DNA from 3 places in the Paenibacillus sp. FSL R5-0407 genome. Region 1 is predicted to be linked to each of the others. Evidence: a T-box and tRNA genes for the amino acid it is inferred to sense, from the RefSeq annotation. Region 1 holds a T-box; the other regions hold tRNA genes.
The links. The T-box of region 1 lies ahead of argS (arginine--tRNA ligase). A T-box ahead of a tRNA ligase gene usually reads a tRNA of that ligase, here a tRNA-Arg.

Region 1 (7,852 bases):
AACATTTATGGCCTGCAAAATAATCATACTGGATTTTAGAGATCAAAGGAACACGTTCAACGCGGACATCTGCATCAAATTGTTTTATCACGTATATAAATATTTTTTTGTAATCGTTTTCGTTAGCAACGACAATTGTCACATACCAAATTCCAATTTATGTATATATAGTAATATTTTTTTGAGAGAGGTAACCGTGATCCTTGTTTCCGGAATATAAAAATAGGCTAAGTAATAGGGTAGAAGAGGACCTGTCCGGAAAAGAGGGATGTCGTTTGGATCATGTGATGACAAAGCGCCTGCTGCGCGGCAGTTGGGTATGTATCGTACTGATCGCGCTGACCGCTCTATTCTATTGGCTGTTGCCGTTAATTTATCCGTTCCTGATCGCCTGGCTGATCGCCTACGCCATGAATCCGCTCGTCCGCTGGCTCCAGTCCGCGGCAAAGCTGCCTCGATGGCTGGCTGTTACCGCCTCGCTGCTTCTATATTTCGGCAGTGCCGGCATCGTTCTCTCCGCGGCCGTTACCCGGCTTGTAAAAGAACTGATTACCTTGGCCGAGTCGCTGGACCTCCACATAGAGGAATGGAGAGGCTGGTTCGTCGAATGGAGCCAGAGCGAGGGAATTCAAAATATTATTAATGAGATCAACAGTTTTATCGCAAGCAATCCCGGCTATGAAAATACGATCAACAAAAATATCGACAACACTACAGCAACGGTAAGCTCCGCTATTTCACGCCTCCTCAGCGGGTTTCTGAGCGGGATCGTGAACCTGCTCACCTCGCTGCCGAATTTGGGTGTCATTCTGATCGTCATCCTGCTGGCGACTTTTTTTATCAGTAAAAATTGGGAAAGAAACATGCGTTTTCTTGTCGGCCTAGTTCCTTCCCCGTTCCGAAAAACCGGAAGCGAGGTATGGAAAGACCTGCAAAAAGCGCTCTTCGGGTATCTTCGCGCCCAATTCATCATGATATCGATTACCGCAGTTATCGTTCTAATCGGACTGCTCATTCTGCGCGTGGATTCGGCTTTCACCTACGCGATCCTGATCGGCTTTGTGGACCTGCTTCCTTATCTTGGCGTCGGAACGGTGATGGTTCCCTGGCTGGTGTATGCCTATATGTCGGGCGACACGGGCTTCGGCATCGGATTGTCCATTCTGTATGGCATCATCCTGGTGGCAAGGCAATTGATCGAGCCTAAAGTACTGGCCAGCAGCGTCGGGCTCGATCCTTTGCCCACCCTGATCTCCATGTTCGTCGGCCTGAAGCTGTTCGGAGTGCTCGGACTGATTATCGGCCCGGTTTCTTTCGTTGTTTTTGGGGCAATCGTTCGTGCGGGCGTACTTCGCGACCTGCGTAACTACATCGTAAACGGAAGGCTGCGATAATCGTGTACGATAGACCTACATCTCTTCGGGAGCCTGCAGCCCGATCAGCTTGAGTCCGTTTCGAAGCGTAATTCGCACCCCTTCCACCAAAGCAAGCCTTGCCGTGCGTAAATCGGAGTCTTCGACTAATATCGGACAATCATGATAAAACCGGTTAAAAGCCTGGGCCGTATCCACGAGATAACGGGTGACCATGGACGGTTCCATTTTGGTTGCGGCTTGCTCGACTCTCTCGGTAAAAAGAGACAGTTGCTTGACAAGAGCAAACTCGGCTTCCCCGGTGACAAGCGAAGAATTAAAGTCTAAGAATTGGCCCGGCGCCGCAGCCGTCTTCCGCCCCGCTTCCCCCACCGCTTTCCGCAGCACACTGCAGGCTCTCGCATAGGTATACTGAACATAAGGCCCGGTCTCTCCTTCAAAGCTGAGCGCATCCTCCCAGGAGAACACGATATCCTTGATCCGGTTCGCGCTCAAATCATTGAAAATGACCGCGCCGACCCCGACCTGTCTTGCCACTTCTTCCTTGCTCTTCAGCCCGGGGTTCTTCTGTTCAATAATATCCCTGATCTTCGAAACAGCCTGGTGCAAAAGATTCTCCAGCTTGACGACATTGCCCTTTCTCGTCGAAAGGCTTGCCCCTTCCAGGCTTACACGTCCGAATGGAACGTGGACCAAGTCCTCCGCCCACTCGTAGCCCATCAATTCCACAACTTTAAACCACTGGCGGAAATGCAGGCTCTGCGAGTAATCCGTAACATAAACAGCCTTATGAAATTGATAGGCACTCTTCCTGTACAAAGCCGCCGCTACATCCCGCGTATGGTAGAGCGAGCTCCCGTCCTGTTTCAGCATGAGAGCCGGGGCCATCTCGTAATCCTCCAGCCTGACCAGCCAGGCTCCTCCGTCTTCTTCAAGCAGCTCCTTTTGCTTCAGTTCGCGGATGACGGGCTCCAGTTTGTCATTATAAAAGCTCTCCCCGGTGACGTGATCAAACCGAATGCCGAGCAGATCGTAAATTTTTTCGAATTCGGCCAGGCTAAGTTCCACGAATTCACGCCAAATCTTTAACGCCTCCGGATTGCCCTGCTCTATTTTCGTGAACCACGATCTTGCTTCGTCATCCAGTCCGGGATTCTTATCGGCCTCCTCATGAAAACGAACATACAGACTCAGAAGTTCATCGATGGCCCCCTCCTCCAGCCTTTTCGGATCTCCCCACATCCGATAAGCCGTGATGAGCTTGCCGAACTGGGTACCCCAGTCGCCGAGATGATTGACCCCTATGCAGGTATATCCCAGAAACGAAAATATGTGATAGAGCGCGTTTCCGATCACCGTGGACCGAAGATGTCCGACATGAAATGGCTTTGCGATATTGGGAGAAGAAAAATCGATAACAATCGTTTTTCCCTTTCCGATGTTTTGCGAGCCAAAGCGATCCCCGGAGGACAAAATTCCGCTAATAACTTGGTCTCCAATAACTGCCGGATCCAAATAAAAGTTCAAGTACCCCGACACCGAGGAGGTCCGGGCTATTTCACCGGGCTTCTCATCCCTTCCCTGAATACCGGCCTCCAGTTCATCCGCAATGGCCGCTGGGGACTTGCGGAGACGTTTGCTCAATTTGAAACAAGGCAGCGAAATGTCGCCCATCGTGTTATCCGGCGGGTACTCCAGCAACGCGAGCACCTCTTCCTCAGAAATTCCGTCCAGCAAAGGGGACAATTTTGCGGCAATCGTCTTTTTGAACAACTCCATTACAGCGACGCTCCTTCCAATTGTTAAAATACAAAAAGCCCCCGTCTCAAATAAGAGACGAGAGCTTGAAATTCCCGCGGTACCACTCTAAGTGCTGAAACTTGCATCAGCCACTCTGTAGGATAACGGCCAACCACCGGATTTGCCTACGTTAAGCCGCCCAATACCGGCTTCAATTCGGCAAACCATCTCCCGGGTCCGATTCCTTCGCGGCCTCCATACCGGCTTCCACCCTTCCGGCTCGCTGTCATGGATTCACGCAACATACTATCCCGTTCACAGATATTAAGAAAATAATTGGAACTTAATATATAGCAAAATCAAAGAAAAGTCAACGCCGGAAAAAAGTGATCGAGCCGTCCTTGATTTTTTTGCCGATCCACTTCATTAGCAATAGCCGATATAGCGGCCGAGTCAACGGAAAGACCATTGTAAATCCGATGATATCGGTCACGAAACCCGGAATCAGCAGCAAAATTCCTCCGCCGAATACGCACATTCCCTCAATCATAGTCTTGCCCGGAATCTGCCTGCCGTTCATCTGCGCCTTCGCATCCGCAAGCACTTTTCGCCCTTCAAACTGCATCATTAAGCCGCCGATAACCGATGTGGCCAATGTCAAGAAGATCGTTTTGCCTACGCCCAGTCTTTCCGCAACTTCCACATAACCCCAAAATTCAACGATCGGGACCACAACAATCAAAACGGCTATCCATTTACGCATATAATAACTCCTTTTTCTTGCAGCATATCTACTTTATGATGCCGACAATCGATTCTAAGAGTATTGTACCGTTTTGGTTTAGCAGAATCAAAATTTACTCGCTTCCTCAAAAGCCGCATACCAATCAGGGAAAACCTTTTTAAACTGGACCGGTTTAAAATCCTCTCGCCGGACCACATAGTGAGTGGAGACGCCTTCTACGCATAACTCCCCTTCCCCGTTCCAGACTTCATAACCGTATTCGGTCTTTACCCCGCCGTTATTTCTGATCCATGTCTTTAACAGGACTTCGTCTCCGTAACGGATGCCTTTCTTGTACTCGATCCGCATTTCCTGCACGGGTGAAATATAGCCAGCCTGTTCCATATGGATATAATTGAAGCCCAAATCCTCGATCAGCTTGGTTCGGCCGGCTTCAAACCATCCCAGATAATGAGCATGATAAATAATCCCCATCATATCGAATTCAAAATATTTAGGCTTGATTTTCAATTCACTGATATACATCATGATTACGCCCCTTTTGCCGAGAATATCCGCTTTTCAGCGCATTATGAATCCATAGTTCTTAATATATCAAAAAAGCAATGGGATGACCGTTTCCGGACGTCCCATTGCTTTCAAGTATATGGTTGCTATTATTTACGGACTTGGCCGATTTTAACCAAATTCGTCGAGCCGGAACGGCCCAGCGGAATACCCGCTGTAATAACAACGAGGTCGCCTTCTTTAACGAGGCCGGAGTCCAATCCGCCCTTCATGGCGTTATCAAACATCTCATCGGTGGAAGTAGCTACTTGACCCTTCACCGGTGTCACACCCCAATTAAGGGCAAGACGGCGGCAAGTTTGGTCAACGGTAGTTACAGCGATGATTGGGGCTTTTGGACGGTATTTCGATACCATACGAGCCGTATAGCCGGTTTCGGTCGAAGTGATGATCGCTTTGGCATTCAACTCCAGAGCGGAGTTAGCAACCGCTTGGCTGATCGCTTCGGTAACCGTTGTTTGTTGTGCATTGCTTTGTTTAATGAAAATTTCACGATATTCCAAAGCGGATTCCGCTTTTTCTGCGATGCGGGACATCGTCAGAACGGATTCTACAGGATATTTCCCTGCAGCTGTTTCTCCGGACAGCATGATAGCATCTGTACCGTCGAAGATCGCGTTCGCTACGTCACTCGCCTCAGCGCGTGTAGGTCTTGGGTTGCGCTGCATGGAATCCAGCATTTGAGTAGCTGTGATTACAGGCTTGCCAGCGCGGTTACATTTTTCGATCATGCGTTTTTGCGCGAGAGGCACGTCTTCAGCTGGAATTTCCACGCCAAGGTCACCGCGCGCTACCATCAGACCGTCGGACACTTCCAAAATTTCATCCAGGTTATCGACACCTTGCTGGTTCTCGATTTTGGAGATGATTTGGATATGAGTTGCATTATGACTTTCCAGCAGCTCGCGAATTTCGAGCACGTCGCTGGCTTTACGAACGAAGGAAGCCGCAATGAAATCGACGCCTTGTTCGATCCCGAATTTGATATCGTTAGCATCTTTCTCTGTGATGCCTGGCAGGGAAATGTTTACGCCGGGTACGTTTACGCCCTTCTTGCTCTTGATCGTACCGCCGTTGACGATGCGGCACTTGATTTCCGTTCCTTGAATATCCACTACAGTCAAACCGATCAAACCGTCGTCGATCAGAATGGTCGAACCCACTTCCACGTCTCCAGGCAATTCTTTGTATGTGATGGAGAGGCGGTCTTTGTCGCCGAGAATTTCTTCTGTAGTCAGCGTGATGAACTCATCTTGCTCAAGCTCAATCGGTTCTTCCTTCAATTTGCCGGTGCGGATTTCAGGACCTTTTGTGTCCAGCAGTATGGCGATTGATTTCCCCAGCTCTTCGCTCGCTTGGCGGATCGTTTTGATCCGGTTGCCATGCTCCTCAAAATCTCCATGGGAGAAGTTCAGGCGAGCGACATTCATCCCGGCCATGATCAGTTTCTTGGTGTTGTCTAACGATTCGCTTGAAGGACCGATAGTACAGACGATTTTTGTTTTGCGCATTTTGGGTTTCCTCCGTTTATTAAGTTCTCTCTATACATCTTTTCCAACAACTAAATTTACTACAAAATACCCGTTTTGTATAGGAAGTTTCTCATATTGTAACAGTCTACCTAGTCATTACCCACTAGGGACGAATCTATAATGGATTCTTCCACCTGTACGGGATTCTCTTTTGGCGTTCCTTCGGCGAACTCACCGATTTTGCGGAATTTGCGGTAACGGTCTTCTACCAGCTCGTCCGGGTTCATTACGGTAAGCTCTTCCAAATGTCGGATTAGCCCGTCCTTGATCGCCGATGCCGTAGTCTCATAATCCCGGTGAGCGCCGCCTTTCGGCTCCGGTACGATCTCCTCGATCACTTCCATTTCCAGAAGATCCTGAGCGGTAATTCTCATTGCCTCAGCCGCTTGGTCCGCTTTGGAAGCATCCTTCCAAAGAATCGAAGCCGCTCCGTTCGGAGAAATCGCCGAGTAAATCGCGTTTTCCAGCATTAGGACCCGGTTGCCGACGCCAAGCGCGAGTGCCCCGCCGCTGCCGCCTTCCCCGATAACCACGCAGATGACGGGCACGCGCAGTCTGGCCATTTCCAGCAAGTTGCGCGCAATCGCTTCCGACTGCCCTCTCTCCTCCGCCGTGATGCCCGGGTAGGCTCCCTTCGTATCAATGAAGGTAATGATCGGACGGCCGAATTTATCCGCCTGATGCATCAGACGCAACGCTTTACGGAAGCCTTCCGGATGCGCGCTGCCGAAGAAGCGGGCAATATTGTCCTTCGTATCCTTGCCCCGCTGCTGACCTAGCACCGTCACCGGCACACCGCTCAGCTTGGCCAATCCGCCGACAACGGCAAGATCGTCTCCGAAGAGCCGGTCGCCGTGCAGCTCGATGAAATCTTCGAAAATAAGAGAGATCAGATCGAGCGAAGTCGGACGTTGATGATGCCGGGCCAAATGCATTTTTTGCGAGGGCGAGATATTGCTGTAAATTTCCTGCTCCAGCTGCTTATATCGCTCTTCCAACCGGGCGATTTCCTCGCTGAAATCGATCCCTTTTTCATTGCCGAACTGCTCCAGTTCCTGTATCTTCTCGCGGAGTTTCACGAGAGGCGATTCAAAAGGCAATTCACCCGCCATTGGCTGCTCCTCCCTTCACTCCGTGCAAATCTAGCAATTGTGACAGCGTGGCTCTCAGTTCTTTGCGGTGGACAACCATATCCAGTTGACCATGCTGCAAATTGAATTCGGCCGTCTGGAAATCATCGGGCAGCTTCTGGCGAATCGTCTGTTCGATAACGATCCGGCCGGCAAACCCGAAGACCGCTCCCGGCTCGGCGATAATTACGTCGCCAAGCATAGCAAAACTGGCCGAGACGCCCCCTGTAGTCGGGTCCGTAATGACCGAGATATAAAGGCCGCCCTGCTCGTCCAAGCGGGCCAGGGCCGCGCTCGTCTTAGCCATTTGCATCAGACTTAATATACTCTCTTGCATCCGCGCTCCGCCCGAAGTAGAGAATATAATCATCGGGAGACGCTTCTCCGTGGCCGCTTCGATCGCGCGGGTAATTTTCTCTCCGACGACGGAACCCATGCTGCCGGTGAAAAAGTCAAAGCTCATCACGGCCACGACGGCCGGAAAGCCGCCGATCGTCCCCTCTCCGGTGACCACCGCTTCGCGCAGTCCGGATTTGAGTTTTTGCTGCTCCAGCTTGCTGGCATACCCCGGAAAATTCAAGGGGTCGACGGAAACCAAGTCCTCGTCGTATTCCAAAAAGCTTCCTTCATCCATAGTCATGCGAATCCGTTCCAAAGCGTTCAGCCGCATATGATGTCCGCAAGAAGGACACACTTTAAGATTCTTTTCCAATTCTTTGCTGTATTGTATGGTGCCGCAGCGGCTGCACTTATTCATCAGACCTT
Region 2 (7,852 bases), 2.2 Mb from region 1:
AACTCCGAGGCAATCGTGGAGGATGCCCGTCAGATTGCGGATAAGTCCGCAGCGGTGCTGGTTTTTGTGGTGCTGCTGATCAATCTGTTATTCCGCGTGCCGCTTTGGTTTAATAACCGGAAGTTGAAACGCTAAAAAAATCGCTGTATTCGCAAGTGGTGGGGGATGGTTACCCTCTCTTGCAATACAGCGATTTTTTGTTTGTTCAGGGTTGTGAGATCTATGGGATCTGTGGGATCGCGATGATGGTTTCCGGTATGTTATTCTGCTTTTTGCAACTGCTGGCGGATGTCTTCTTCCAGCGCTTCCGGCTCGGTGCGGGCACTGTACTGTTTGATGATATTGCCTTGACGGTCGATGAGGAATTTGACGAAGTTCCACTCGATATCGCCTGTACGGTAAGGCTCAGGGGTGTTTTCTACCAAATAGTTGTATAACGGATGAGCGTTTTCGCCCTTCACGTCGATTTTACTGAACATCGGGAAGGTTACTTGATAGTTCAAGTCACAGAAGTTTTTAATCTCTTCCTCAGTCCCGGGTTCCTGCCCGGCGAACTGGTTGCAGGGAAAACCGAGCACGGTGAGGCCCTGATCCTTATAAGTGCTGTATAGGTGCTGCAGCCCTTTGTAATGCGGGGTCAGGCCGCAGGCGCTGGCCGTGTTGACGATCAGCAAAACCTGACCTTTGTAAGGCTCGAGTGTGGTTTCTTTTCCGTCGATGGTATTAACTTGGAAATTATATATCGATTGACTCATTCTATCGCCTCCATTTTTATGTAGTATCTTCAATTTTAACTGATTAGTAGGACGAAACTCAATTTGGTGTGAAATAGACTTAAAAGTGTAAAAAATATGAAAGTAAATCATTGGAGTACGTATGTCGATTCCGGTTATAATTTAGGAAGATATTCTTTTGAGCATAGAAATCGGAACCGGTTGATAATGGAGGCGGGAAGATGGCCAGGAAATCAAGAAAAGTGACTATCGTGGGGTCAGGTCTCGTCGGGGCGGCCTGTGCATATTCGATGATCAATCAGTCCATCTGCGATGAGATCATGATGGTGGATCGAACCTATGACCGCGCGGTAGCCCAGGCGCTCGATTTATCGCATTGCATGGATTTCACTTCCACCCGGACAAAAGTCCATGCCGGTAATCTGGAGGATTGCAGGGATGTCGACGTAGTCGTACTGACCGCCGGCTCCAATCCAAAGCCGGGGCAAACGAGACTGGATGTACTGGAGGACGCGAAAAAAATCACCTCGGACATCGTATCCCGGATCATGAGCAGCGGTTTTGACGGCGTGTTTGTCGTGGCCGCGAATCCGGTGGATATCGTGACTTATATTGTACGTGAGGCTTCCGGACTTCCTCGTCACAAAGTGATCGGCACAGGAACCTCGCTGGACTCGGCGCGATTGAAAACCCTGTTGTCCGACGTTTTCTCCATCGACCCCCGCAGCGTAAACGGGTATGCGCTAGGAGAGCATGGCGAGTCCCAATTTGTGGCCTGGTCCCATGTGACGATCGGCGGGAAGCCGATACTGCAAATCCTCGACCAGCATAAGGAACGTTTCAAAGATGTGGACCTTAACGAGATCGCGCGCAAAACGAAGGATGCGGGATGGGAGATTTTCACGCGGAAGGGCAACACTCAGTTTGGAATAGGGAATGCGCTCGCCTACATCGTACGTTCCATTCTGAATGATGAACATAAGATTATCGCCATTTCCGCCATTCTCGAAGGCGAGTACGGACAAAGCGGCGTTTGCGCCGGCGTCCCGGCTATCATCGGAGAAGGCGGCATCCAGGAAGTGGTGGAGCTCAATTTGACAGAGGAGGAGCAACAGAAATTCGACGATTCCTGTTCCATATTGCGAAGCGCCATCCAGGATCTTCCCCGGAAGGGTGAATAAAACTGCCGGTTGTGCTGACAAATACAGTTAGTAGCTGGTGGCGATTAGAAGCTGTCGATTGGATATTTCCAATAGGGCAGCTTCTTTTTTAGACTGAGTAAGGACCTTCATTGGATATTCGGCTAGGCCCCTTAAATCCGGAGTCTTACCCACCAAAAATGGCTCGTTCGCATAATAGCTCACTATTTCAAACAATTACATCGCTTTATGAAATTCAGACGTATCCTCCTGCGTTTTAACCCAAACAGAAAATACCGCAGGAGGCATTCTTTTTAAACTGCCATGCATTTTTCTGTTGTTGTAAAAGTCCATGTAACCATCTAAAGCCTCGTAAGCTTCCTCAAAAGTCATGAAGTCTCTTAGACTGAATAAATGTCGCTCAAGTACACTGTGGAAGGATTCAATGTAAGCATTCATGTTTGGTGTGCGTGGCGGTATTCTTTCATGAATGAGTTCCAGACTCTCGCACATATCCCCAAATAATTTACTTACAAATTGCGGCCCGTTATCTGTGCGAATTACAGGCATGGGTTCTCCTGGCTGTATGCGCTTCTGCAATGCATGACAAAGCGTCTGCACGGCATGTTTTGCCTCACACACAGGACCTCTATATTGACCAACCACGACACGATCAAATACATCAATAATGCTAAGTACAAAAAAGAACCGTTCGCGTCCGATTACATAACCATACTTAATATCCATTTGCCACAATTGATTCGATCCTGTGACCACCCGATTTTTCGGTAATCTCCGTGGATGGGCCGGCTTACGTTGGCGTGCTTTTTGTAGGATCCCTAGTTCCTTGCATAAGCGATGGGATTTCTTTTTATTCAGCCTTACGTTATATCGGTCACGGATGCAATGTCCAAGAAATTTGTAGCCATAAACATGCTCCTCACCCTCAATAAGCTCAAGAAGCCAACTGTTAATTTGGTCGTCACTTACTTGTTCTCCGTTAAAAGTATATGAGTATCCGGGCGCTGGACGTCCACTATGTCTTGCTCTGGAACGTCTTTCCGGGTCACTCATCCGCTTTTTACGATCGTAATAGGTGGATTCCGAGAGTCCCATGATCCGCAGAACGACTGCTGCTGCTTCTCCCCGCTTAATAAATTGCTCTGCTATTTCGAATTTTTCGGATAAGCGGGGTTCTGCTTTTTTAATAATTCACGAAGTATCTCTATTTCGAGTTCCTTCTCCCCGAGCACTTTAACCGCCTTTTCATAGCGTTGCTCAACATCTTGCAGTCGCCGTAGTTCTTGCAAATGCTCATCTGTTGCAGGGATTTCTTCTGTTGGAATTGAATCACGATACTCTTTAACCCACAAACGAATGGTTTCAGGATGCAAATCATACATGCGGGCCAACACCCCCACCTTAATTCCAGACAATGCTTCTTTAACGATTTGAATTTTGATTTCTTCTTTCCGCTTTTTCCCCATACTGGATCCTCTCCCTTACTTCTAGTATAAATTTTTTGGGTAGGAGGACTCCAGTTTTATTAGGGGGCCTAAGAGTATTTCCAATGAATTCTGCGGAGAACCGCAGTTTATATATTTAATCTGAGCTTGTCATTGGATAATTCCAATTAACTGAGGAAAATCGGCCGATTGTAGCCATTTTTATTGGAAATATCCAATAGAGCGATCCGGCCCTGCGCGAGCCTCCGCTCGGCCCCTCCGGCTAAGCGCGGATAGCCTCGCTCCGACGAACCCCTGTAGGGGTTCTCACCCTCCTGGAACGCAAAAAGCTCTCCCGAAGGAGAGCTTTAACTTTACGTCCCAGGAGGGATACTCGCGCCCCAGCGCGAAACTCCGCTCGGCGCCTCCGGCTAAGCGCGAATAGCCTCGCTCCGACGAACCCCTGTAGGGGTTCTCATCCCCAGGGACGAAAAAAGCCGGTTCGCAATGAACCGGCTCTTGACTACGTCCCAGGAGGGATTCGAACCCCCGACCGACGGCTTAGAAGGCCGTTGCTCTATCCAGCTGAGCTACTGGGACATGACATATAAAACAAAAAACAGAAGCAAAAAATATATTATCACAGTCAGATAGTATATGCAATAGGTTAATTGCTATCTTGGACGGAGAAGTACAATTGAAGGATGATTTTTGTCTTCTATATTCTCTATGCTATAATCTCAAATGAATTAGACCGGACGAAGGGAGGCCCCATTATTAGCGGTAATCATCAGAGCGAGAATGACAACAACGTTGTTTTATTTCCAAAAACTTTGGATTTTTATCAAATAGAGCTAACTAGGATGCTGGAGACGGAGCGTTATTCTGAAGCTTCGGAGCTCCTTCAATTTTTGCTGCAATGCCAGGGACAGGACCCGAGGCTTTACGAAGAATGGCAGGCTTTGCTGGACTGGCTGACCGATGCTTTTCCCATGCTGCAGGGGAGTGAATCCGGCGGTTACGAGGACGATGAAGAAGGCGAGGAATCCATGGCCAGGCAGCACGTTGAAGCAAAGCTTGCGGAAGATGTAAATTACGCCGACAAGCTTCTTCATACGGTTATGGAGAAACCGATGTCCGAGCACACGTTTCTGGCCTTGGAGCAATTGTCCTATCTGGACAAGCCGGAAGTTGACGAGGCGCTCATCGGCTGGCTGCAAAGCACAGAATTGCATCCTCTGCTGCAGTACCGGGTTCTGCAAACGCTGCGACGCAGGGGGACTCAAGGCTTGATACGGTTTTTTCGTTCCGGCGAGCATGTAGAGATCGAGATTGAAACGGTGCCGATCAGGCCGGAAGAATTTCCGCAGCCGGTTCAGACTGTTTTGGAGCGGGTTGGGGACCAGACGCAGGTGCATGATCCGACTCTGTTTTATTTTGCACAGGAGCTGTGGACTCAATTTGTAATGGCAATCTATGGAACGATGGATTACAAATCGCTGCTGGTCGAAGAGGAAGCCATGATCGACATCTGGGCGGCGGCGCTGCATCAAACGGTGGCCGACAGCCTGCCCGGCGGAATCGGTGATGAGGAGCTGCGCAGTCTATATGGAATTACGGACAGCCTGCGTCTTCGTTACGAACAGGCGTACCGCTCCATGCGTCAATTCGTGGCGGCTGGCGCCAACGGTTAAACTGTTTTTTTGAAAAATATCCTATAATGCGGCTGGGATGCCATGGAACGGGCCTTGTAAAAAGCTGTATTGTTGTTTATAATGTAGTGGTTATTCTGAACGTGGACTAAGACAGCTATACTGAAACCAAGGTAGCTGCTTTATCGCGCGATTCGGTTTCAGTATTTTAAGTATAGTGAAATTTGGAGGGGAAGGCATAAAATGAAAGCAACTTGGGAAAAAATAGAGAAGAACCTCGGCGTACTCGAGGTCGAAGTGGAAGCGGAACGTGTTACCGCTGCACTGGATAAAGCTTTTCAAAAAGTAGTAAAGAAAGTAAACGTACCTGGATTCCGTAAGGGTAAAGTACCTCGGGCTATTTTTGAGTCCCGCTTCGGCGTGGAAAGCTTGTACCAAGACGCCATCGATATTTTGCTTCCTGAAGTTTATACTGAAGCGGTTGATCAAACTGATATTTTCCCGGTAGACCGCCCGGAAGTGGACGTAGAACAATTCGCTAAAGGACAAGCTTTCAAATTTAAAGCCAAAGTAACTGTTAAACCTGAAGTGAAGCTTGGCGATTACAAAGGAATCGAAGTTCCTGCAACTGACGTTGAAGTCAGCGAAGAAGAACTGAGCGAAGAGCTTACTCGTATGCAAGAGCGTCATGCTGAACTCGTTGTCATCGACGAAGAAGCTGCACAAAACGGAGATACTGTCGTAATTGACTTCGACGGTTCCGTAGACGGCGTTCCATTTGAAGGCGGCAAAGCTGAGCGTTACTCGCTCGAACTTGGCAGCAACACTTTCATTCCTGGGTTTGAAGAGCAAGTTGTGGGTCTTGCAACAGGCGACTTCAAGGACGTAACCGTTACTTTCCCGGAAACTTACCATGCTGAAGAATTGGCAGGTAAAGAAGCGGTATTTAAAGTAAAAGTTCACGAAATCAAGCGCAAACAGCTTCCTGAACTGGACGATGAGTTTGCTAAAGATGTTAGTGAATTCGACACTTTGGACGAGTATAAAGAAGACCTGAAGAAACAATTGCAATCCCGTAAGGAAAAAGAAGGCGAAGCAGAACGCGAGCGCGTACTCGTCGACAAAATCGGCGAAAACGCAGAAGTTGAAATTCCGCAAGCCATGATCGATAGCGAAGTTCAAAACATGGTTCGCGATTTCGACAACCGTCTTCGTGCTCAAGGCATGAACCTGGATATGTTCCTTGGTTTCTCCGGCCAAACGATTGAAGACCTGCAAGGTCAGATGACGAACGATGCCGAGAAACGCGTACGCAACAACCTGGTTCTGGAGCAAATCGCCAAAGCCGAGAAGATCGAAGCTACGGAAGAAGAAATCAACAAAGAGCTTCAGGATATGGCCGATGCTTACAAACGCAGCCCTGAAGAAATCCGTAACATTCTTGCCGCTAACGGTTCCCTGGGCAGCTTGAATGAGGATGTGCTTCTTCGCAAAACGATTCAATTCCTGATCGAGAACGCGAAAGAAGTTCCAGCAGAAAAAGCTGAGAAATCGGAAGAATCCGAAAAACCAGCCAAGAAAACAACAAAAAAAGCAGCAGCTAAAGCCGAGCCAAAAGCAGAGGAAGAAACTGCAGCTGAAGATAAGTAAGACGTAGAAAAATTGTCATTCCGTGCTCGAGCAACTCGCGGAGTAATAACACAAGCAAATGTTAAGGCACGTATATATAAAATGCGTGCCTTAATTTTTCACTTTTCGACATACAATTATTTCCAAGTGGTTATCCGGACAAACCTCCGGTTACATATTGTATTCCCAAGGACATAAACTGTAATGTGTGAAAAATGACATGCGCCTTTGAACGTGATAAAATATGTTTGGGCATAAGAAAATTCAAAAAAGAAAAGAGGTTGGTCACATGAGTCTGGTACCTATGGTCGTAGAACAAACTAACCGGGGAGAACGGTCTTACGATATATATTCGAGACTGCTCAAGGATCGCATTATTTTTCTCAGCAACGCGATTGACGATGACGTAGCCAATCTCGTGATTGCCCAATTGTTGTTTTTGGCCGCGGAAGATCCGGAAAAAGACATTCATCTGTACATTAACTCTCCAGGTGGTTCTGTTACTGCCGGGATGGGTATATATGATACGATGCAATATATCAAACCTGATGTGTCGACCATCTGCATGGGTATGGCTGCCAGCATGGGTTCGCTTTTGCTTACGGCAGGCGCTCCCGGCAAGCGTTACGCGCTTCCAAACAGCGAAGTGATGATTCATCAGCCGCTCGGAGGAATTCAAGGTCAGGCGGCGGATATCAAAATTCATGCCGATTGGATTATCAAGACACGGGAGAAGCTGAATCAGATCTATGTGGACCGGACGGGTCAACCCCTTGAAAAAATTCAGCGCGATACGGATCGCGATTTCTTTATGAGCGCGGAAGAGGCTAAGGCCTACGGGATCATCGACCAGGTCATCAACAAGCCCATTAAATCTTAAAGGGGTGTTTACATGTTTAAGTTCAACGACGAAAAAGGACAGTTGAAATGCTCGTTCTGCGGCAAATCGCAGGAACAAGTCCGGAAACTCGTTGCCGGACCGGGCGTTTATATATGCGACGAATGTATCGAATTGTGCACGGAAATCGTGGAGGAGGAACTCGGCCATGAAGAGGAGCTCGATCTGAAAGAGATTCCGAAGCCGAAGGAAATCCGCGACATTCTGGATCAATACGTAATCGGGCAGGAACAGGCCAAAAAGTCTCTTTCCGTTGCCGTTTACAACCATTACAAGCGCGTAAATACGCAAAGCAAAATTGAAGACGTCGAGCTGCAAAAGAGTAACATTCTCTTGCTTGGACCTACGGGTTCCG
Region 3 (7,852 bases), 3.9 Mb from region 1:
GAATACGGGTGAAGTCGTTCAAGATGGATATGCTTGATGAAGGCGCAGTGCGTATTCATTTCGTATTATCCAACAAGGCCCCTGATTTGAGGAAGCAATTGTCGGCGCTTGCCGCCAAGAGCGATTCTCAAATTACACATATGGAGATCAAAATGTAGGGAGCGAATGTAGTGTCAAAATACAAGCTGCTCGCGCTGGATATGGATGGAACGCTGCTTAACCGGGAGCTTGAAATATCCAAGAATACCTGCGAGTGGATACACCGGGCTATAGACAGCGGTATTGTTGTAATGTTCGCCACAGGTCGGGAAGTTCAAAGCATCGAGCGTTATGTGAAACAGCTCGGATTGGAGTCGCCGCTCGTCTCGGTAAACGGGAGTGAGGTCTGGACCTCTCCGGGTTCGCTGCTGGTGCGGCACATCCTGACCGATGAGTGGATGAAAGAACTGCATGCCATCGCCAAGGATCAAGGCTGCCGTTACTGGGCCTATACCGTGGATCATGTGTTCACCTCGGAGAATTGGCCAGATGAGCTGGAGCGTCCGAATAGCGATCCTTGGCTCAAATTCGGCATTCATTGCGATGAGCCGGTGCTGCTGCAAGCACTCCGCGCGCGCGTAGAGGAGTTGGGTCATTTTGAAGTTACCAATTCAAGCCCCCGCAATCTGGAGATTAATCCTCGTGGCATCAACAAGGCCAGCGGGCTCCGGGAGGTCTGCAGACTCCTGGATATCCGGATGGAGGAGGTCGCCGCTTGCGGAGACAGCTTGAATGATCTGGAGATGATTACTGCCGCAGGACTCGGAATCGCCATGGGCAATGCACAGGAAGCGGTAAAGCTGGCTGCGGACACCGTGACCGGGACGAACAATGAGGATGGAGTTGCTCAAGCGATCCGCATGATTTTAGGAGAGTAGCTTCCGACGGTTGGGCGGAGGAAGAGGTGTACAAACGTAAAATTTTTGGAACGGAAATTAGCGGCCGTTCCTTCGCAACGGCCCTCTCGTTGATTGAGCGTTTTCCCGAATATGTATTTTTTGCAGTCCCACCTTCAATTGTACGCATATTTAAAGGACGATTTCCGGGAACTTTATGGAACAATCAAAGATCGCGTCAAGTCTGGCAACTGGGAACCGACCGGTGCGATGTGGCTGGAAATTGAAATATCATTGGCACCCTATGAAATCAAAACTTTTCATAAGAGCTTATTTTAAATAGCAATCCCTTTTTTGTAATCACGATTACGAGGAGGAAGATGATGAAAAGAACGGTTTGGATGGTTATGCTTATTTTCGCTATTGGGATCGGAGGGCTTGGCGGATGGACGGATCAGGCCCCGAAGGTTGCGGCCGATGCAGAGACCGCAAGGCTGAAGTTGATGACGTTTAATGTACGGAACCTTAACGGAGACAACGGTACGATCAATTCCTGGGATAACCGGAAGGAACGGGCCGTCCGGGCCATCGATACGTTCAGCCCTGATATTATCGGTATGCAGGAAGCATACGCCGTCCAGATTGATTATTTTATCAGCCATTTGAACGGCACTTATGAGTCCGTGGGTACTTCGCGGCAAGGCAACAAGTCTGACGAATATTCTAATATCGTATACCGGACAGACAAATTCAATGTCATTGAAGCAGGGCAATTCTGGCTTAGCCAAACGCCGGAGGTCGAGGGAAGCCGATACTCCGAAGCTGATAAGTGGCCTCGGATCTGCACCTGGGCCAAATTCCAGGCCAAGGACAATTCCCGCACCGTGTTCTACTATTTCAACACTCACTATTCCTTGGATGCCGCCAGTCGGACGTTATCCTCCCAATTGATTCTGGACCGGGTAGCGGAGATCGTTCCTTCCGCAGATACGCCGGTCTTCATCGGAGGGGATTTCAATGCGCCGGAGACAGAGGCTGCCTTCACCACTTTGGAACAATCGGCTTTCAATGATATGTGGCTTCAAAAGGGACAGTCGCTGGTCAATGCATCGACGGTCAGCAATTATAACGGCAACATATCAGGGCACCATATCGATTGGATTTTCCATCGCGGAGCGTCGGCCATTCAATCGATTGAGATCAACCGCTACAATGAGAATGGCCTGTATCCGTCGGATCATTACCCTGTTCAAGCCGTGGTCGACATTCCTGTGACGGGCAAAGCCTTGGCAGGGGGATACGTGAACGTTGCGAGGCAAGGAACGGCAACGGCCGACGGGTATGTGCAGGCAGAGCCACCTGGCAAGGCGATTGACGGGACCGTTCTGAGTAACAGCAAGTGGTGCGCTACCGGCGCTGAACCGCACTGGCTACGGATTGATCTGGGCGAGCGCCATAACCTGTATCGGTTCGTCGTGAAGCATGCGGGTGCAGGAGGGGAGAACCGGAAGATCAATACGAGGAACTTTGTGATTCAGGTCAGCGACAACGGCACAAGCTGGACCGATGTTTCTGCCGTATCCGGGAACACCAAGGATATTACGCTCCATGAGGTCAATACCTTCGGGCGGTATATCAGGGTCTACATTACGGATGCGGGGAACCTTTCGACGGATACCGCTGCACGCATTTATGAGCTGGAGGCTTACGGCTTGAAGAAGGGAGCTGTCTTCTACAAGGACGGAAGCTATGGCGGGTATGCGGTCACGCTGGCTCCGGGCTCTTACACGCTGGACCAACTGCGCCAAGCGGGAATTCAGAACGACGATATCACTTCGCTTCGGGTATTTGGAGGAGCTACGGTAGAGCTCTATGAGCATGATCATTTCCTCGGGAACAAGCAGGTTCGCACGGTGGACGACTCGTCCCTGACGCCGGAAGGCTGGAGCGACATTACATCTTCCATCAAGATTTATTAAAAATGAAGGGGCGTCACCTGGTCATCATAGCTGACCAAGGGACGCCCCTATATTAATGAAGCTTAATTATCCGATCTCTACAGGGATCAGCTCGAACTTGTCGACGTCCGCCAAGCCGCGGTTGGTGATGCGCAGCTCGGGGATCACCGGCAGGGCGATCAGCGAGAACGTCATAAATGGCGCGTTCAGCTCGCAGCCCAGCGTCTTCCACGCTTGCTCCAGCGCCTGGACTTCCTTTACAACGATCTCCAGCGGCTGATCGGACATCAATCCGGCGATAACCATCGACACGGAGGCTAGGATCTGTCCGTCCAGAACGGCGATCATGCCGCCGCCGAGTTTAGCCAATTCATTGGCGGCGAAGGCCATATCCTCCGGATTGGTGCCCATGACCAGGAGGTTATGGCTGTCGTGCGCTACGGTCGATGCCACCGCGCCCCGCTCCAGTCCGAAGCCCTGCGCGAAGGCGAGCGAAATCTGCCCGGTACCGTGATGGCGGTCGATACAGGCCAGCGTAATGACGTCCTGCTCCAGGCTTGACTGAATAAAGCCGTCCTTCACGGGGAGGCGTGCAGTGCCGCGTGCGGTCCGTGCGCTGTTCTCGATCGCGCGGATGACGTTCACTTCCGTTTCGGCGGCCCCGTCCTTACGGCTGCTCGCCAGCGCGAAGTCGCGTGTCTCCAGCGGCCGTGCCAAATGCACCGACTGCCGTGCGGCTTCCGGATAAGCATAGGCCGGGAAGGCCATTTGCAGCGCGCCGCCGTCAAACACCACGTTGCCGTCCGTGATGACGGTGGACGGCTCCATGTCCTTCAGGCTGTCGATCAGCAGCAGATCGGCGCATTTGCCCGGCGCGATGCCGCCGACTTCACCGTCGACCCGGAAATAGCGGGCCGTGTTGATCGAGCCCATCTGGATGGCGGTGACCGGCTCGACGCCTTCCTCGATGGCCCGGCGGACGACGTGGTTCATATGACCCTTCTCGATCAGGGTCTGCGGGTAAACGTCGTCCGTAACCAGCATGATGTTGCCCGGATGCACGTGATCTTCCGTCACGACCTTGATCACTTCCTTCACATCATGCCAGGCGGAGCCCTCGCGGATCATGAGATGCATGCCTAGCTGAAGCTTCAGCAGTCCTTGCTCCCGTGTGACCGTCTCATGGCAGGACGTAACCCCTGAGGCGATGTACGCTTGCAGCATCGGCTCGTCCTCGCTCGGGAAATGCCCGGTGACCGCCTTGCCTGCCCGGCATGTCGCGGCGATCTCGCCGGTCATTTTGGGGTCGCCGTACACGACGCCCGGGAAGTTCATCACTTCGCCGAGACCCTCGACGCCTTCCCAGGTCATTCCGTCCTCGATATCGGCGACGTTCAGCTCGGCTCCGGCGTCCTCGAGATTGTCCGTGGCGGGCACGCACGAAGGGAAGGTTGTGTATACCTTCAGCGGCAAAGCACGCCCCTCTTCGTGCATCCAGCGTACGCCGTCGGCTCCAAACACATTGGCGATTTCATGAGGGTCCATGAAAATGCCGGTGGTGCCCTTCGCCAATGCGGCTTTGGCGAACTCGGTGACCGAGAGCATCGTGCTCTCGACATGCATATGCCCGTCCAGTAGACCCGGGGCGATAAACCGTCCCTTCGCGTCCAGTACGACCGTATCTTGGCCGATCGTATGGCTGGCATCGCCGACATAAGCGATCCGCCCTGCGGCGACAGCCACGTCGGTATGAGCCTGAAGCTGTCCGGTGTATACGTTGACGAGGGTACCGTTTTTAACGACCAGATCGGCCTTCTTTGTTCCGGTGGCCACTTGGGCAAGCGTCCGGCGAACCTCGGTCCATTGTTCATCGTGGGTATGGCTCATCTTGTTCACTCCTTAGTTGGTGGGTGGCTAACTTCTCTGCTCATATTTTTTCACCGAATCGGCGAAAATGCAAGGCAACCCGGCAAAGTGACGATGCGCATGAAAAGGGTAATCACGCCATAATATCGTTTACCGAAAATAAAAAGAAGCCCGGCACTGCCTGCCGGGTCCCTCAAGGAAAGTAGATTAACTGTAATTTCTCCAGCTAATTTGCCAGTCTGCCCCCGATTTTCGAAAATATCTGGAAAACCTCCAGCTATTTTCACTATCTAACCACTTTGGAAGTCCGTAAAGAAGGATTAACTACAGGTTTTACATTTAATATCCAAAAAAGCTTGAACTGATGGGAATTAACTGTAGGTTTTCCAGTTATCGTGCCGAGCCATTGAAATTATACAAAGGACCGCCCCGCGAGCGTGATATACACTTCTGGGACGGTCCTTGGCTTTATTAACGTATGAAGTTAAATACAGTTATACGCCTTGTGGCGTAACTTTTTCGATGACGCGATCGATCAGGCCGTATTCTTTAGCTTCGGCCGCGCTCATGAAGTAGTCACGGTCCGTATCCTTCTCGATCCGGTCCAGCGGCTGGCCAGTGCGTTCGGCCAAGATCTTGTTCAGCTTGTCGCGCATCTTCAGAATGCGGCGTGCCCGGATTTCGATATCGGTAGCCTGGCCTTCGGCTCCACCGAGCGGCTGGTGAATCATGATCTCGCTGTTCGGCAGCGCGTAGCGTTTGCCTTCGGCGCCGGCATTCAGCAGGAAAGCGCCCATGGAAGCCGCGAGACCCACGCAAATGGTGGAGACGTCGGACTTAATGAACTGCATCGTATCGAAAATGGCCATCCCGGCTGTAATGGAACCGCCAGGGCTGTTAATGTAGAGATGGATGTCTTTGCCCGGTTCTTCCGCGTCCAGAAACAGCATTTGCGCAATAATCGCATTTGCGACGACGTCATTCACCTGAGAACCCAGGAAAATGATGCGGTCCTTCAGCAGTCTGGAGTAAATGTCATAAGCGCGCTCACCGCGGTTACTTTGTTCAACGACCATAGGAATATAACTCACCGATAAAACCTCCTTATTAGTTGGATCAACCATGTGAACGAAATCGGTTCAATCAATTTCAGAATTGACGGAATCGATGAATATTAACCTCATAATAAACAATTTAAAACAGAAAGTCAAAGAAAGTCAAACTCTGTGTAATAAAAAAACCCGTGCATAAGGGTTAGTGGGTAAAACATATGATATCCAGCAATCTGCTGATAAGTATAATGGCGCGCCCGCGAGGAATCGAACCTCGATCTCAGGCTCCGGAGGCCTACGTCATATCCATTGGACCACGGGCGCAAGTTGTATGAATTAGTTACATCCATTTAGCGTAGCAAAAATGATTATATGACATACGAGTTTAAAAAGCAAGCAAGTTCTCTAAAATAGTTTCAAGGGAACATATGGAGAACGGGCGAGAGTGGTAGACGAGAACTATTTTTGTAAAATAGGCATTGTCATGAAAGCGCTTCTATGCTAATTTAGAATTATAAAAACGTTTTTATAAAAAGGAAGATTGGATATGGGTAAGGTTACCATCAAGGATGTGGCTCGAGAGGCGGGTGTATCGATCTCGACAGTTTCCAATGCGTTAAACAATGTCGATGTTTTGAACCCCGAGACCAAATCGCATGTGCTAAACGTGGCGAAACGAATGAATTATGTTCCGAATTTGAACGGCAAGCAGCTTAAAACAGGCAAAACGAAAATGCTGGGCTTCTTTACAACCAGCGTATCGGGTCCCTACTTCTATACGCTGGTTGAATCGATGGCCCGCGAATGCGACCGGCTCGGCTATGGGCTGAACGTATTTGTAACCCGCGACAAACAGGTCATAATGAGCAATATTTTGGGCCGGCGGGTCGACGGCGTCATTATTTATGAGGAATTGCGTATCGATGATGAAGACGTCAGCATGATGATGAAGGAAAAGATCAAGGCCGTGTTTCTGGATCGGTTTCTGGAGAATGAAACGATGGGCAGCGTGATTTTCGATTCCTTCGTGGCCGGTTACGAAGCAACCAAATACTTGATCAGTCTCGGACACAAGAAAATCGCTTATATCTCCGGCGTGGACACGATGTTCGACAGCGTGCAGCGGAGGGACGGTTACTTGGAGGCCTTGCGGGAGCATCAGTTACTCGTGGATGAAGATTATGTGCTCCAAGGTTATTTTGAGGAAGAAGGCACCTACAACGCGGTAAAATCATTTCTTCATATGCACCCGGACAAATTGCCGGATGCGTTCCTGGCGGGGAACGACTTGAGTGCGATCGGTTGTATTCGCGCGCTGAAATCCCATGGATTCGACGTTCCTGCAGACATCAGCGTGGTCGGGTTTGACGATATCGATATCGCCCAATACTTCACGCCTCCATTAACAACGGTAAGGAACCAGATCGCCAGGCAGGGCGTGCTCGCCATCGACCATTTGGTACGCATGATTCAGAAGAAGGAGCAGGGCAAGAAGCAGAAGTTGGCGGGAGAACTGGTTGTCAGAGGATCAAGCCAAGTGAAAATCCAAAGAAACGACCTTGGCCAAGAGTAAGAAGGCTGTATTCTGAAGAATCCGCGAAAATTTGGCGGGGCCAGGGATAGATTTTTATATGTGAAAATAAAAACGTTTTTATTGCATGGAAGCCAAAAGGGGGACCAAGGGATGGCCAAATCAGACGCGCATTTGGAGCAGAGAAAGCCCATGGGGCAAAGGATTAGAGACTTTATGGTCGACTACGGGAGACAATGGGAACTGCAGTCAATGATTTTGCCTGGCGTCATTTTTATGATTATTTTTTGTTACATTCCGATTTATGGACTGACGATCGCTTTTAAAAACTACACGGTCATCGATACGTTGGACACGGCCCCGTGGGTGGGACTGGAAAATTTCAAAATCATTCTGTCCGACAAATATTTCTGGGATTCGGTCGTCAATACACTGGGGATCAGCTTTCTGAAGCTGTTGATCGGTTTCGTCATTCCGATTGTGCTGGCGATCATGATCTTTGAAGTCGGTCATACCCGATTCAAAAAGATCGTTCAGACGGTTTCCTATCTGCCGCACTTTCTGTCTTGG

Region 2: it encodes a tRNA-Arg, which carries the amino acid that the T-box ahead of argS (arginine--tRNA ligase) is inferred to sense. The anticodon was not compared.
Region 3: it encodes a tRNA-Arg, which carries the amino acid that the T-box ahead of argS (arginine--tRNA ligase) is inferred to sense. The anticodon was not compared.

Annotation. Positions count from the first base shown of each region.
Region 1 is NZ_JBBPAX010000001.1:129,265-137,116, reverse strand. Features, by position in the region: gene ytvI (sporulation integral membrane protein YtvI) at 276-1,394, shown strand; gene argS (arginine--tRNA ligase) at 1,410-3,152, opposite strand; T-box leader at 3,203-3,441, opposite strand; gene NYE70_RS00630 (FxsA family protein) at 3,484-3,876, opposite strand; gene NYE70_RS00625 (acyl-CoA thioesterase) at 3,964-4,386, opposite strand; gene pyk (pyruvate kinase) at 4,515-5,936, opposite strand; gene NYE70_RS00615 (acetyl-CoA carboxylase carboxyltransferase subunit alpha) at 6,047-7,069, opposite strand; gene accD (acetyl-CoA carboxylase, carboxyltransferase subunit beta) at 7,059-7,852, opposite strand, start outside.
Region 2 is NZ_JBBPAX010000001.1:2,336,192-2,344,043, reverse strand. Features, by position in the region: gene pstA (phosphate ABC transporter permease PstA) at 1-135, shown strand, start outside; gene NYE70_RS11130 (glutathione peroxidase) at 261-755, opposite strand; gene NYE70_RS11125 (L-lactate dehydrogenase) at 956-1,915, shown strand; gene NYE70_RS11120 (IS3 family transposase) at 2,111-3,028, opposite strand; gene NYE70_RS11115 (transposase) at 3,040-3,360, opposite strand; tRNA gene NYE70_RS11110 (tRNA-Arg) at 3,845-3,918, opposite strand; gene NYE70_RS11105 (hypothetical protein) at 4,182-5,012, shown strand; gene tig (trigger factor) at 5,214-6,620, shown strand; gene clpP (ATP-dependent Clp endopeptidase proteolytic subunit ClpP) at 6,889-7,479, shown strand; gene clpX (ATP-dependent protease ATP-binding subunit ClpX) at 7,492-7,852, shown strand, end outside.
Region 3 is NZ_JBBPAX010000001.1:4,063,060-4,070,911, forward strand. Features, by position in the region: gene NYE70_RS19240 (MgtC/SapB family protein) at 1-158, shown strand, start outside; gene NYE70_RS19245 (Cof-type HAD-IIB family hydrolase) at 171-917, shown strand; gene NYE70_RS26035 (glycoside hydrolase family 38 N-terminal domain-containing protein) at 1,029-1,214, shown strand; gene NYE70_RS19250 (discoidin domain-containing protein) at 1,259-2,854, shown strand; gene ade (adenine deaminase) at 2,921-4,720, opposite strand; gene NYE70_RS19260 (hypothetical protein) at 4,771-4,986, opposite strand; gene clpP (ATP-dependent Clp endopeptidase proteolytic subunit ClpP) at 5,194-5,790, opposite strand; tRNA gene NYE70_RS19270 (tRNA-Arg) at 6,001-6,075, opposite strand; gene NYE70_RS19275 (LacI family DNA-binding transcriptional regulator) at 6,299-7,324, shown strand; gene NYE70_RS19280 (ABC transporter permease) at 7,436-7,852, shown strand, end outside.